Regions from separate parts of the Comamonas sp. C11 genome, predicted to be linked through region 1. Evidence: predicted binding sites of a transcription regulator. Region 1 holds the regulator's gene; the other holds the start of a gene.

The links. Region 1 encodes sigma-54, which starts transcription at its own class of promoters, with help from an activator protein. Its sites were predicted from a motif close to TGGCANGNAANCTGCTTT; they were not measured.
Region 2: a site for sigma-54 is predicted at 2,645-2,662, ahead of NOX35_RS17385 (phenol hydroxylase subunit). Genes of this name have one in related genera too.

Annotation. Positions count from the first base shown of each region.
Region 1 is NZ_CP101743.1:5,467,082-5,474,321, forward strand. Features, by position in the region: gene NOX35_RS25250 (tRNA-binding protein) at 139-477, shown strand; gene NOX35_RS25255 (DUF711 family protein) at 535-1,767, shown strand; gene NOX35_RS25260 (aspartyl/asparaginyl beta-hydroxylase domain-containing protein) at 1,901-2,821, shown strand; gene NOX35_RS25265 (RNA polymerase factor sigma-54) at 3,012-4,613, opposite strand; gene lptB (LPS export ABC transporter ATP-binding protein) at 4,759-5,541, opposite strand; gene lptA (lipopolysaccharide transport periplasmic protein LptA) at 5,538-6,194, opposite strand; gene NOX35_RS25280 (thiol:disulfide interchange protein DsbA/DsbL) at 6,325-6,975, opposite strand; gene NOX35_RS25285 (SPOR domain-containing protein) at 7,131-7,240, opposite strand, start outside.
Region 2 is NZ_CP101743.1:3,794,828-3,802,067, reverse strand. Features, by position in the region: gene NOX35_RS17395 (GntR family transcriptional regulator) at 1-681, opposite strand, end outside; partial or broken gene NOX35_RS17390 (sigma 54-interacting transcriptional regulator) at 686-2,389, opposite strand; gene NOX35_RS17385 (phenol hydroxylase subunit) at 2,695-2,886, shown strand; gene NOX35_RS17380 (phenol hydroxylase) at 2,928-3,920, shown strand; gene NOX35_RS17375 (MmoB/DmpM family protein) at 3,932-4,225, shown strand; gene NOX35_RS17370 (aromatic/alkene/methane monooxygenase hydroxylase/oxygenase subunit alpha) at 4,273-5,883, shown strand; gene NOX35_RS17365 (phenol hydroxylase subunit P4) at 5,880-6,236, shown strand; gene NOX35_RS17360 (NADH:ubiquinone reductase (Na(+)-transporting) subunit F) at 6,296-7,240, shown strand, end outside.

The DNA.
Region 1 (7,240 bases):
TCACGGGAGCCTGTTGTGCGCTTTACAGGGCATAAGCATACGCGCTAGGCCTTTTCCGGTGCCCGCGCACGACAAGCGTTGCTCTACAGATGCACGCAGGGCCCAAGGCATGATGCCAGGCCAAGGAGCAATGACGACATGGAAGAAATCAGCTGGAACGACTTTATGAAGGTGGAGCTGCGCGTGGGCCGCGTGCTCCAGGCCGAGGTCTTTGCCGAGGCTCGCAAACCTGCCTACAAGCTGCTGGTGGACCTGGGCCCCGAGCTGGGCCAGCGCAAGTCCAGCGCACAGATCACCGAGCATTACCGGCCCGAGGACTTGATTGGCCGCCTGGTGGTGGCCGTGGTCAACTTTCCGAAGAAGCAGATTGGGCCTTTGATGAGCGAATGTCTTGTGACCGGTTTTCACGATGCCACGGGAGCCGTGGCCCTGTGCGTGCCCGACAGGGAGGTGCCGCTGGGCACACGCCTGCTGTGATCGGCATATTCAGAGGCAAAATGGCCACCAGCCATTCTCCTGCCTGCGGATACTGCTATGAATATCAGCTTCAACCCTCTGGTGCGCGTGCGCACCGTCACTGCCTTTGTCAACCTGAGCGCCGATGAGGCACATTGGCAGGCCGGCCTGACCCAGGCCAAGCAGCAATGCGATGCCGTGGCCGATGCCATCGAGGCCCGGGGCTATCAGGTGCAGTCCATCCGCATCGTGAGCAACCCGTTCGGCGAATACCTGAACGTCTGCGGCATAGACAGCGCCCTCGCCGGCCTGCAGCGCATTGCCGAAACGCTCAACACCATCAACACCGGCAAACGCCGCATCCGCTTTGCCGTGGGCGAAGCGCGCAATGCGCAGGAAGTGGCCCTGCTGCCGCAGCTGATTGCCGCCTACGGCGACCTGTGCAACGCCTGCGTGAACATCGATCTGGATGAACACGGCTTTCTGCAGACCGACTTGCTGGCCCACAGCGTGCAGGCGATTCAGCAAATCGCGCGCACCACGCCGCGCGGCGAAGGCAACTTCAACTTCACGGTCAACTTCAACTGCGCGCCCGGCATTCCCTATTTCCCGGCCAGCTACCACCGCGGCAAGCACCACGGCGCCCTGGTGCTGGGTCTGGAGACGCCAGACCTCATGGTGGCTGAACTGCAGCAGCTGCAGCAGCAGCGCCTGCAGCTCGATCACGCGGCGTGGTTCAGGCTCGCATTCGAGCGCCTGAGCCAGACCCTGAACGAGCATGCCACTGCCATCCAGCGCTGTGCCGACGGCGTGACGCTGGCCGAGGGCTGGCATATCGCGGGCATGGACACCTCGGCTGCGCCGTCCAAGTCCTGCGCCTCCATGGTCGATGTCTACCAACTGCTGGGCGTGCCCTGTTTCGGCGCCAGCGGCACGGTGGAAGCCTCGGCCCTGCTGACCCGCGTCTTCAAATCGGTCAGCGGCGTGACGCAGATCGGATTCAGCGGCCTGATGCTGGCCGTGACCGAGGACGAAGGCCTGGCCCAGGCCAGTCTGAATGACGAATTCGATATCCGCGCCCTGCTGACCTATAGCAGCGTCTGCGGCATCGGCCTCGATACCGTACCCGTGCCGGGCGACAGCAGCGCCGAGCAGATCGCTGCCGTCATGCGCGATACGGGCACCATGGCTTTTCGCCTCAACAAGCCGCTGACTGTGCGCCTGTTCCCCGTGCCGGGGCTCAAAGCGGGCGACAGAACGGCCTTCGAGAGTGCCGATCTGTGCAACTGCGCCGTACTGGCTCTGCCTTGAGCATCTAACAGGCGGGCTGCTGCGCCTGGCCGTCAAGCGCCGGCAGCTATTGCTTTTGATATTCCCCTACCCCGGTTCTGTTTGACCTGCCCCCATGGTGGCCGCCGGGGTGCCCCCGGTAAAATTGGCTCTTATGGCAAAAATTATCGTTCTGGCACTGGTGCTGCTTTTCTTTGGCTGCGGGCTGTACATGCATCTGCGCGGCAAGGTGCGCCACAAGGTGCTGCGCCAGCTGTTTGATCACTCCACGTTCACGGCGCCGTTCAACGTCTTCATGCTGATGTTCAGCAAGGTACCGCGCACGCCCTACCTGCCCACCAGCACCTTCCCCGAGCTGGCACCGCTGCAGGCCAACTGGCGTGAAATCCGCGAGGAAGCCGTCAATCTGCAAAAGAACATGCAGATCAAGGCCGCCGCCAACAACGACGACGCAGGCTTCAACTCCTTCTTCAAGACCGGCTGGAAGCGCTTCTACCTCAAATGGTACGGCGACGCCCACCCCTCGGCCATGGAGCTGTGCCCCAAGACCACGGCCCTGGTGAAGTCGATTCCCAGCGTCAAGGCTGCCATGTTTGCCGAGCTGCCGCCCGGCGCCAAGCTCAATCTGCACCGCGACCCCTATGCAGGCTCGCTGCGCTATCACCTGGCCGTGCTGGCCCCCAACGACGACCGCTGCATGATCGAGGTCGACGGCCAGCCCTATAGCTGGCGCGAAGGCGAAGGCGTGATCTTCGACGAGACCTTTATGCACTGGGCCGAGAACCGCAGCGAGGGCAACCGCATCGTGCTGTTCTGCGACGTGGAGCGTCCCATGACCAATGGCTTTGCCCAGTGGCTCAATCACTGGCTGGGCAAGAATGTGGTGGCCGCCGCCAGCTCGCCCAACAACGAAGGCGATCCGCGCGGCATGATCAGCAAGCTGTTCAAGATCTCGTTCTATGCGGGCAAGTACCGCCGCGCCTTCCGCAACTGGAATCCGACCTTCTACAAGATCCTCAAGTTCGGACTGATGATCGGCGTGCTGGTCTGGTTTATCTGGTGGCTGGTTTCTTGATAACCCCCTGAGGCGCTACGCGCCTTCCCCCTGGCCGGGCGCCCCCAAGGGGGACGGCGGCATCGCCGCAAGGGCGGCTCTTGCTCGCTGCCCCTGACTTGAGAAATGCCTTATCAAGGCTCCCGCCCTAAATGCAGAACAAGAAAGCCGCTGTGCGATGCATCAGCGGCTTTCTTGTTTCTGCGGTGCCCTACAGCGCCTTGCGCAGCGTGGTCGTCGGTATCTTGAGCTGCTCGCGGTATTTGGCGACGGTGCGGCGCGCGCACTCGATGCCCTGCTCCTTGAGCATATCGGCCAGCTTGGCGTCCGATAGCGGCTTCTTGGCATCTTCGGCATCGACGAACTGCTTGATCAGCGCACGCACGGCCGTGCTGGAGGCACTGCCGCCGGTTTCCGTGCCCAGGCCCGAGCCGAAGAAATACTTGAGCTCGAAGGTGCCCTGGGGCGTGGCCATGTACTTGGCCGTGGTCACGCGGCTGATGGTGGACTCGTGCAGGCCCAGGGTGTCGGCGATATCGCGCAGCACCAGCGGGCGCATGGCCAGCTCACCATGCACAAAGAAGTTCTTCTGCCGCTCCACGATGGCTTCGGAAACACGCAAGATGGTGTCGAAGCGCTGCTGGATGTTCTTGATGAACCAGCGCGCCTCCTGCAGCTGCTGCTGCAGCGCCGCATGGCCGTCGCTGTTCTTGTGGCGGCGCAGCACACCGGCATAGATGTCGTGCACGCGCAGACGCGGCATGACCTCGGGGTTGAGCTGCACGGAAAAGTCCATCCGGCCGGCGCCGGCCCGCACCGGACGCACGATGACATCGGGCACCACGATATGGCGTTCCACATCGACAAAGCGACGCCCCGGACGCGGCTCCAGTCTGGCAATCAATGCCATGGCCTCGCGCAGTTGCTCCTCGCGCGCGCCGCACAGGCTGGTGAGCTTGCGCAGATCGCGCCGCGCCAGCAGGTCCATGGGCTGCGCACAGATGGCCTGCGCCAGCAGCAGCCGGTTCATATGCGCCTCGGTCGTGCCCTCGTCCTCGGCGGTGCGGATCAGGTCGCGCAGCTGCAGCTGCAGGCACTCGGCCAGATCACGCGCGCCCACGCCCACGGGCTCCAGGCTTTGCAGCAGCTTCAGAGCAATGACAAAGTGCTGCTCCAGCTCCTCGCGCTCTTCCAGGTCGTCGCCGGCTAGGCTCTGCGCCAGCTCCTGCAGGGAATCCTCGAGATAGCCGTCGTCGTTGAGCGACTCGATGAGAAAGCGCAGTGCCGCCATGTCCGCCGCGCCCAGATGCAGGCTCAGCGCCTGACGATGGAGAAAGTCGGTCAGGCTCTGGTGCTCGCGCGCCAGATCGATGGCATCGGTTTCGTCATCGCCATCGCGGTTGCGTGTGGAGCTGCTGGCCGAGGGCGTATCCCACTCGCTGCTGGATTCGCCGCCCCATTCCCCGTCCTGGCCGTCCATGCCGTCGGCCTCCCAGTTCAGCGTTTCCGGGGTCTCGGCACTTGGCGTCTCCGCTATTGTTTCAGCAGCTGCTTGCGTTTGCTTCGCATCATTTTCAGCATGAATACTGTCTGAAGTGTTGTATTCACTTGCGCTAGCAGCTACATCTACAGGAGCATCTCCCGTAGATTCGGCCTCATCGCCAGCACGTTCCAGAAAAGGGTTGTCGACCAGCATCTGCTCGACTTCCTGCGCCAGCTCCAGAGTGGAGAGCTGCAGCAGCTGAATGGATTGCTGCAGCTGCGGCGTCAGCGACAAATGCTGCGAAACGCGTAGCGAGAGACCTGGCTTCATCGAGGCGCGGCTCCCAGACAATCATTGCAAACGCGCACAGTGCCATGGGTTGGCAGCCGGGTCTCCCCAGGGCAAACCCCGGCGCAGCCGGTCAGGGTCCCTTCCGGGGGCAGCGACCACACAAAGTGAAGGAGCGTGGGGGTCATCACATTCTGAAATGTTCGCCCAGATAGACGCGGCGCACATCGGCGTTCTCCACGATCTCCTCGGGCGTGCCTTCGGCCAGCACATGGCCGTCGCTGATGATGAAGGCGTGGTCGCAGATGCCCAGCGTCTCGCGCACATTGTGGTCGGTAATCAGCACGCCGATGCCGCGCTCCTTGAGGAAGCCGATGATGCGCTGGATCTCGATCACCGCAATCGGGTCGATGCCGGCAAACGGTTCGTCAAGCAGGATGAAGCGCGGTTGCGTGGCCAGGGCTCGGGCAATTTCCACGCGACGGCGCTCACCGCCGGACAGAGCCAGTGCCGGCGACTGGCGCAGATGCTCGACGCGCAGCTCCTGCAGCAAGCCGGTGAGGCGCTTTTCGATCTCGCCCTGCGTCAGCGTCTTGCCCTGCTCGTCCTTTTGCAGCTCCAGCACGGCGCGCACATTGTCTTCCACGCTGAGCTTGCGAAAGATGGAGGCTTCCTGGGGCAGATAGGACAGGCCCAGACGCGAGCGTTGGTGAATCGGCATGCCGCCCACCGGCTGGCCGTCGATGAAGATCTCGCCGCCGTCGCTGCGCACCAGGCCCACGATCATGTAGAACGATGTGGTCTTGCCCGCGCCGTTGGGGCCGAGCAGACCGACCACCTCGCCTTTTTGCACGGACAGGGACACATCCTTGACCACCTTGCGGCTGCCGTAGGACTTGGCCAGATGCTTGGCTTCCAGGCGGCTGTCGGACTCGCCGCTGCGGCTGCTGGAGAAAGTCGGCTCGCTCATTTCTTCTCGTCGGCTTTCTCGCCGCCCAGCGTCATGCTCTGGCGCAGCTGCGTGCCAGGTGTTGCAGGCTTGGGCTGGGCTCCCGGCGTGCCGTCCTTGGGCGCCATGATGGCGCGCACACGACCGCCCTGCCCCACGGAGGAGCTCGGCAGGCCGCCGCTGGTCTTCTGACCATCGACGGTATAGACGTCCGTGATGTTGTTGTAGACGATGATGGAGCCCGTGACCTGATCGCTGAGCTGACCGCCACGGTAGCGGCGCATCTCGCCACGGCGGATGAACTTGACGATATCGGCCTTGCCGTCGTACTCGATGACTTCGCCTTCGCCCTCGATGAACTCCTCGGGCTGACCGGCCACGGTATCGCGCTTCTGACGGAAGAATGCTCGCTTGCCGGCCTCGGCCTTGATCACCCCGTACTGATAGCCCTCGGCATCCTGCCGCACATCGAGTTGGGCGCCGCGCAGCACGATGGAGCCCTTGGTCATCACCACATTGCCGGTAAAGACACTGGTCTGCTGCAGCTCGTCATGACGCAACGCATCCGCCTCGATATTCATGGGCTTGGCGCTGTCGGCTTTTTCGGCATGGACAATGCCGGTCGCTGCTGCCAGGGCGCAGGCCAGCGCAAGAGGTATGAGTGTTTTTTTCATGGAAGGCACGTTTCTTGCATCCATTGTAGTCATTCCCTTTTTGCAACTTGCGTAAAAAACACCCACAAAAAAGCCCGCACGGCGGCGGGCTTGCTGGGCATCAAACGTCACTGGCGTCTGCTGCCTGATCTCAGGCCTTGCGGCTGGAGGCGATCAGCGCATTGACCACGCGCAGCACATTGTCCATATTGCCGGCCCTGGTGCCGTCCGTGTAGTAGCGGCCGGCCACACCCATGGCGGGCACGCCTTCCACGTCATACTCGTTTTGCAGCTGGGCGGCCTTGCGCGCCTGATTGGCCACGGTGAAGGAGTTGTAGACCTCCTTGAACTTGGCCAGATCCACGCCCTGCTTGCCGACCCAGTCAAAGATGGCGTCATCGGTCTTGAGCAGATTGCGATCCACGTGAATGGTACGGAACACCTTGGCGTGCAGCTGGGGCAGCAGGTTCATGCCCTCCAGAGCGTAGTAGAGCTTCTGCTGCGGCACGAAAGAGGCATTGAAAGCCACGGGCACGCGGCGAACCACCACATCGGCAGGCTGGCTCTTGGCCCAGGCTTCGAACTGGGGCTCGAAGACATTGCAATGCGGGCAGCTGTACCAGAAGAACTCGACCACCTCGACCTTGCCGGCCGGCGCGCTCACGCTGGCGGGCTTGCCGAGCTTGATGTAGTCCTTGCCTTCTTTGGGCGCAGCGCCCTGGGCCCAGCTGGAGGAGGCACCCAAAGTCAGGGCACCGGCAGCAGCTGCCGAGGCAGCCAGAGAGAATTCGCGACGTTTCATCTAAAAAAACTCCTGTATCAGGTCTGCAGTATCAGAGCCCAGCGGCCCCAAAAAGTTCAGCAAAGTCCTAAATCTCGCACCCGCTGTCTGGGACGCCTCGGGCCGCAGCCTGAGGGATCCGCAGAGAGAGGCTGCACAACGCCTCGCAGGGCCGATTATCGCGCTGCACGCACCAGGGTCGAGTCCACGCCCGCGCCATCAAGCTTGCCCTTGAGCTGCTCCGCGTCGTCACGCTTGCTGAACGGCCCCACGCGCACGCGGAAAA
Region 2 (7,240 bases), 1.7 Mb from region 1:
GGGGGTGGTGCAAATATGGGCTTCCAGGGCCAGGGCCGCGCGAGCCTCGTGGCCAGCCATGGCGAGCTCGAAGATTTCCTGGTGCTCGGCATGCACATCGCGGGTGAGCGCGGGCTGCTCCATGGCGTAGCAGCGGTAGCGCTCGCTATGGCGCGCCAGCAGGCGCAGCACCTTCAATGTCCAAGGGGATGCATAGCCGGAGAGCAGGGTCTCGTGAAAGCGCAGGTTCAGGGCCTCCCACTGGCGGCGGTTGTCGCTGGACAGCGGTTGCTCGGCCGCCGAGAGTTCGTCATAGCTGGCCTGCAACTGGGCCCGCCAGGCCGCGTCGCCATGGCGTATGGATTCACGCAGCGCATGGGTTTCGATATGTACCCGCAGCCGGGTGATGTCCTGCAGGTCGTCCATGGCGATGGTGGAGACGCGAAAGCCGCGCTGGCCTTCGGTTGTGACCAGGGCATCACTGACCAGGCGCGTCAACGCCTCCCGCAAGGTGCCGGCACCGACCTCGTAGGCCTGGCGCAGATGCTCTATGCGCAGCTTGCTGCCAGGCAGCAGGCGGCCTTCGACAATGTCGGTGCGCAGCCGGGCATAGGTTTGCTCGGTCAGGGTGCGCGATGCCTCGCCGCCGCTGGATTCAGCCTCGGGCAGGGCCAGGCATTGCATAAAGGATTTCTTGGCCAAGCGTTTACTCCTCCGTGCCTGTGGTGCGTTCGCGGATGCGTGAGAGCCGGTAGCTGAGTTGGGGGCGGGTCATGCCCAGGGCGCGGGCTGCTGCGGCCAGATTGCCGCTGGCGCGGCGCACGGCTTCTTGCAGCAGCCCGTCTTCCAGGGCATCCAGCGAAAGCCCCTGGTGCTGCATGCTGTCGTACACCCCGGCCGTGTGCAGATCGCCATCTGCGCCGCAGGCCTGGGCCAGATGGCCTTGGTCGTCTATGGTGCTTTGGCCGTTGTCGCTCCACTGGGGGAACAGGCAAGCCACATCGATGGGTTCGCCGGCCGGCGTGAGGATGAGGCCGCGTTCCACCAGATTCTCCAGCTCGCGCACATTGCCGGGCCAGCTGTGGCCGCGTAGTGCGGTCAGCGCCCGGTCGCTGAAGCCCGGGGCCGGCTTGCCGTGCAAGGCCGAGTATTTCTGCAGCAAATGCATGGCCAGCAGCTCGATATCGTCCACGCGCTCGCGCAGCGCGGGGATGCGTATGGGGTAGACGTTGAGGCGGTAGAGCAGGTCGCGCCGAAAGCGCCCCTGTTCCACGGCTTTTTCCAGGTCTACATTGGTTGCGGCGATCACGCGCACATCGACTTGGGTACTGCGGTGGCCGCCCAGGCGTTCCACCTCGCCACTTTGCAGCACGCGCAGCAGCTTGGCCTGGGCGGCCAGGGGCAGCTCGCCTAGCTCGTCCAGCATCAGCGTGCCGCCATGGGCGCGTTCAAAGCGCCCTATGCGCGTTGCCGTGGCGCCGGTGAACGCGCCTTTTTCGGCGCCGAACAGCTCGCTCTCTATCAGGTCGGCGGGCAGAGCCGCGCAGTTCACGGCCACAAAGGGTTTGTCGGCACGCGGGCTCATGGCATGTAGGGCGCGCGCAAAGCGCTCCTTGCCCACGCCGGTCTCACCCGTGAGCAACACCGTGACCTGGGTGGGAGCAGCCTTGGACAGCAGCTCCAGCGCGGCCTGAAAGGCGCGTGAATGGCCCAGCAACGGGCCCTGGCTGTCGAAAGGGGCCAGGCCGGTGCGCAAGGCCTCGACCTGGGACTGCAGCTCATCCAGGCGTACCAGCATGGAGTCGGGGTCGTAGTCGCGTGCGATTTGTTCGCCATCGGGCCACTCATGTTGAAACCGGCCTTCTATCAGGCAGTGTGCGTGGCCGCAGGTGGAGCACTGCATTTCCTTGAAAAACACCGGTCGACGGAAGAACGCGCTGGAGTAACCCGAGGCATATCCCAGCAGCATCCAGCACGAGGGCTGGTCCTGGGGACCCCATTCGCGCAAATGGATTTCCGCTTCCCAGCTGTGTTCCCAGCGCACCACGCATTGAAAGTGGCCGGCCTGCTCATCGGCCTCAAAGATTTCCGGCGTGGCGCGCACTGCACCCTCCAGCCGGTGCAGTTGGGGGCCTACGGCAAACATCTCGAACAGGCTGGCCGTGGGTCGTATCTGGCGTGCCAGCAGTGCATCGCGCTCACCTGCGGCATAGCCGGCACGCAGCAGCAGGCGCCGCGTGTGATCGGGCCCCATGGTGTTCATCATTTCGCGGCGCAGGGCGTGAAGAGAGGCCAGGTGCAGCAGCAACATGCGCTGGCCCGAGAGCCAGATCAGTCCGTCTTCGGTGGAGAAGCGGACCTAGCTGCGCAAATCGGCATCGGAGGGTAAGGCGGGGGGAGTGTGGGGCATGAGAAAACTATCGATAAAGCATCGAATTCTGGCTACGGGATTGACCCGCATCCTCGGCCTTGAACTGCTGGCGCAATTGATGAATTGCGAACCTTTGCATGGGGTACTTGATCATTTGATCATGCTGCACTGCAGTAGGTATTGAAGCACTGTGACTGCTGTCCTAGGGTTTGCCCGGGAATTACTGATCACCAGCTTGCTCAAACACGCACAAATTTAGGGAGTAACCCTGGATTTATCGATATTTTCATGAACTGGCACGGGCTGTGCAATTGCAAAAGCCATAGACCCGCCAGGAGCCCCTCATGGAAACAAGCACTCTCGATCTTCCCGCCTGCGATCTCACGCGCCGTTCGGTGCGCGTGCTGCAAAGGCGCGCCAACGGTTTTGTGGACTTCGAGTTCTCCGTGGGCTGGCCCGAACTCACGGTGGAGCTGGCCATGACAGAGGCCGACTTTGAGGCCTTCTGCCAGGTCCAGAAAGCCAGGCTGCTCTGACCATCACTCACGCATCCCACGACAACACAGGAGACAAGCCCATGAATATCGAGCTTTCGGCGCGCGAGATACAGCCGCTGCGCCATACCTTTGCCCGCGTGGCAACCTACACGGGAGACAAGCCCGCGTCGCGCTATCTGGAGGCCACGTTGGGCGTGCAGCCCACGCACCACTTCCATTACCGGCCGCTGTGGGAGCCAGAGTTCGAGCTGTTCGACACCGGCCGCACGGCGATCCGCATGGCGGACTGGAACGCGCTGCGCGATCCACGTCAGTACTACTACGCCACCTGGACCATGACCCGCGCCAGGCAGCAGGAGGCTGTGGAAGCCAACTACCAGTTTGTGGAGTCGCGCAATCTGGCCGGCAAGATGTCCGATGCCCTGCGCGCCAAGGCCTGCGAGGTGTTGATGCCGCTGCGCCATGTGGCCTGGGGCGGCAATATGAACAACAGCCAGATCTGCTCACGCGGCTACGGCACGCCCTTCACGGCCCCGGCCATGATGCATGCCATGGACCATCTGGGCGTGGCCCAGTACCTCACACGCCTGGGCCTGGTCATGGACGAGCCCGGCGTGCTCGAGGCCGGCAAGAACGACTGGATGCGGCACCCCACCTGGCAGCCGCTGCGCCATCTGGTGGAAGACCTGCTGGTGGTGCAGGACCCCATGGAGCTGTTCGTTGCCCAGAACATGGTGCTCGACGGACTGCTCTACCCCCTGATCTACAACCACTTTGTGGACGAGCATGTCACGGTGCAGGGCGGCACGGCCGTGGCCATGCTCACGGCCTTCATGCCCGAGTGGCATACCGAGACCGCCCGCTGGATCGATGCCGTGGTCAAGGTGGCTGCTGCCGAATCGGCAGACAACCGCAGCCAGCTGTCGCGCTGGTATCTGAGCTATGCCGACCATGCCGGTGTGGCACTGGCCGCCGTGGCCGAACTGGCCCTGGGTGCGCGTGGCGCAGCCGTGCTCAGCGAAGTCCGCCAAAGCCTGGATGCCCGTGCCCGCAAGGCCGGTCTGGACATCTGAGGAACAGCGCCATGAGCACATCTGCCAGCACCCCCGTCTCCAAGGTGTTCATCGCCTTTCAGGACAACGAGGAATCGCGCCCCGTGGTGGACGCCATCCTCGCCGACAACACCCACGCCCAAGCCGTGTACTCGCCCGGTCTCGTGAAGATCGACGCCCCCGGCCGCCTGGTCATACGTCGCGCCAGCATTGAAGAGCAGACCGGTCGCCCCTACGAGCTGCAGCAGATCCAGATCAATCTGGTCACGCTGTCCGGCCATGTGGAGGAGGACGACGACGAATTCTCCCTGAGCTGGAACCAGTAAGAGCCGCTCACCGAACACCACCAGACAACGCCATCCAAGGAGACACCATGGACGCACCCGTAATCAAGAAAAAGCTGGGCCTCAAGGACCGCTACACCGCCATGACACGTGGCCTGGGCTGGGAGACCAGCTACCAGCCCAGGGACAAGGTCTTCCCCTATGACAAGTTCGAGGGCATCAAGATCCACGACTGGGACAAGTGGGAAGACCCCTTCCGCCTGACCATGGACGCCTACTGGAAGTACCAGGGCGAAAAAGAGAAAAAGCTCTACGCCGTGATCGAGGCCTTTGCCCAGAACAACGGCCAGTTGGGCGTGACCGATGCGCGCTATCTCAACGCGCTCAAGCTGTTCATCCAGGGCGTTGTGCCGCTGGAGTATTACGCTCACCGCGGTTTTGCCCATGCGGGCCGGCATTTCACCGGTGCGGGGGCGCGCGTGGCGGCGCAGATGCAGTCCATCGACGAGCTGCGCCACTTCCAGACCGAGACCCATGCGCTGTCCAACTACAACAAGTACTTCAACGGCATGCACAGCTCCAGTCACTGGTTCGACCGGGTCTGGTTTTTGTCGGTGCCCAAGTCCTTTTTTGAAGATGCGCTGAGCGCAGGCCCGTTCGAGTTCCTCACGGCAGTGAGCTTCTCCTTCGAATATGTGCTGACCAATCTGCTGTTCGTTCCCTTTATGTCGGGCGCGGCGCACAACGGCGATCTGTCCACCGTGACCTTTGGCTTCTCGGCGCAAAGCGATGAGTCGCGCCATATGACGCTGGGCATCGAATGCATCAAGTTCATGCTGGAGCAGGACCCGGGCAACGTGCCCATCGTGCAGCGCTGGATCGACAAATGGTTCTGGCGCGGCTACCGCGTGCTGACCCTGGTGGCCATGATGCAGGATTACATGCTGCCCAAGCGCGTGATGAGCTGGAAGGAAGCCTGGGAGATGTATGCCGAGGAAAACGGCGGCGCTCTGTTCCGCGATCTGGCGCGCTACGGCATCCGAGAGCCCGCAGGCTGGAAGCTGGCCTGCGAAGGCAAGGACCACATCAGCCACCAGGCCTGGAACATCTTCTACAACTACACGGCGGCCGCACCTTTTCACACCTGGGTGCCCGGCGAGCAGGAGATGCAGTGGCTGTCTGAAAAATACCCGGACAGCTTTGACAAGCACTACCGTCCCCGCCTGGAGCACTATCGTGCCGAGCAGCAGGCCGGCAAGCGCTTTTACAGCAAGACCCTGCCCATGCTGTGCACCACCTGCCAGATCCCTATGGGCTTCACCGAGCCCGGTGACGCCACCAAGATCTGCTATCGCGAGTCCGACTACGAGGGCAGCAAGTACCACTTCTGCAGCGACGGCTGCAAGCATGTCTTCGACGACGAGCCCGAGAAGTTTGTCCAGTCCTGGCTGCCCGTGCACCAGATCTACCAGGGCAACTGCTTCAAGCCCGATGTGGACCCCACGGCCGAAGGCTTTGACCCGCTGGCTGCGGTGCTGGACTGGTACGGCATGAATGTGGGCCGCGACAACATGGACTTTGAGGGATCGGAGGACCAGCGCAATTTCGCGGCCTGGCGCGGCGACCCGCCACCGGCAACCTCGGCCAACAACGCAGCCACTAACGCTTCCGCCAACCCCAGCCAGGAGGCCCAGCCATGAGCGTCACCGCACTCAAGCCCTATCGCTTTCCCGCCAAGGATGTGCGCGAGAACTTTCCCGCGCCTCTGCTCTATATCGGCTGGGAAGACCACCTGATGTTCTGCTCACCCGTAGCCCTGCCGCTGCCGCCCGATATGCCTTTCGGTGCGCTGGCCCAGGCCGTGCTGCCCGACGTCTATGGCGCCCACCCCGACTTTGCACGCATCGACTGGAGCGAGGTGCAGTGGTTCAAGTCGGGCCAGCCCTGGTCGCCCGATGCGTCCAAGTCGCTGGCCGACAACGGCCTGACGCACAAGGACGTGATCCGCTTCCGCACCCCGGGCCTGATCGGCATCCAAGGCTCTTACAGCTAACCACCCTGGCGGTTGCAGCGCTGGCCTGGCCGGCGCTGCAGGAATGAGAGCGAGACGATATGAGCTACCAACTGACCTTAGAACCCCTGGGCGCCTCGATTGAAGTGGAGGAAGGCCAGACCCTGCTGGACGCCGCGCTGCGCCAGGGTATTTACATTCCCCACGCCTGCGGCCATGGCCTGTGCGGCACCTGCAAGGTCCAGGTTTGCGACGGCGACGTGGACCACGGCGCGGCCAATCCCTTCGCGTTGATGGACATGGAACGCGAGGACGGCATGACGCTGGCCTGCTGCGCCACGCTGCAGTCCGATGCCACCATCGAGGCCGATTTCGAGGACGAGCCCGATGCGCAAATCATCCCCGTGCGCGACTTCGCAGCCACAGTGGTGCGTATCGTCGATCTGACGCCCACCATCAAGGCTCTGCACCTGCGCCTGGAGCAGCCCATACGCTACCAGGCGGGCCAGTATGTGCAGCTGCGCATACCCGGTCTGAGCGAGGAGCAGGGCGGCTCGCGCGCTTTTTCAATCGCCAACGCGCCTGGCGCCGACGGCTGCGCCCAGGAGATCGAGCTCAATGTGCGGCTGGTGCCGGGCGGTGCGGGCACGGGCTGGCTGCACGAGCATCTGAGCGAAGGTGACAGCCTGCAGCTGGCCGGGCCCTATGGACGCTTTTTTGTGCGCCATTCGGCACGCCAGCCCATGGTCTTCATGGCTGGGGGCTCGGGGCTTTCCAGCCCGCGCGCCATGATTTTGGAGCTGCTGGCCAAGGGTTGCGAGCAGCCCATCACACTGGTCTACGGCCAGCGCTCGCGCGAGGAGCTGTACTACGACGACGAGTTTCGCGCCCTGGCCGAGCAGCACCCGCATTTCACCTACATCCCCGCAATATCGGGCGAGGACTGCGGGGATTGGCAAGGCGCGCGTGGCTTTGTGCATGAGGCTGCGCAAGCCCATTTCCAAGGCGGCTTTGCGGGTTGCAAAGCCTATCTGTGCGGGCCTCCA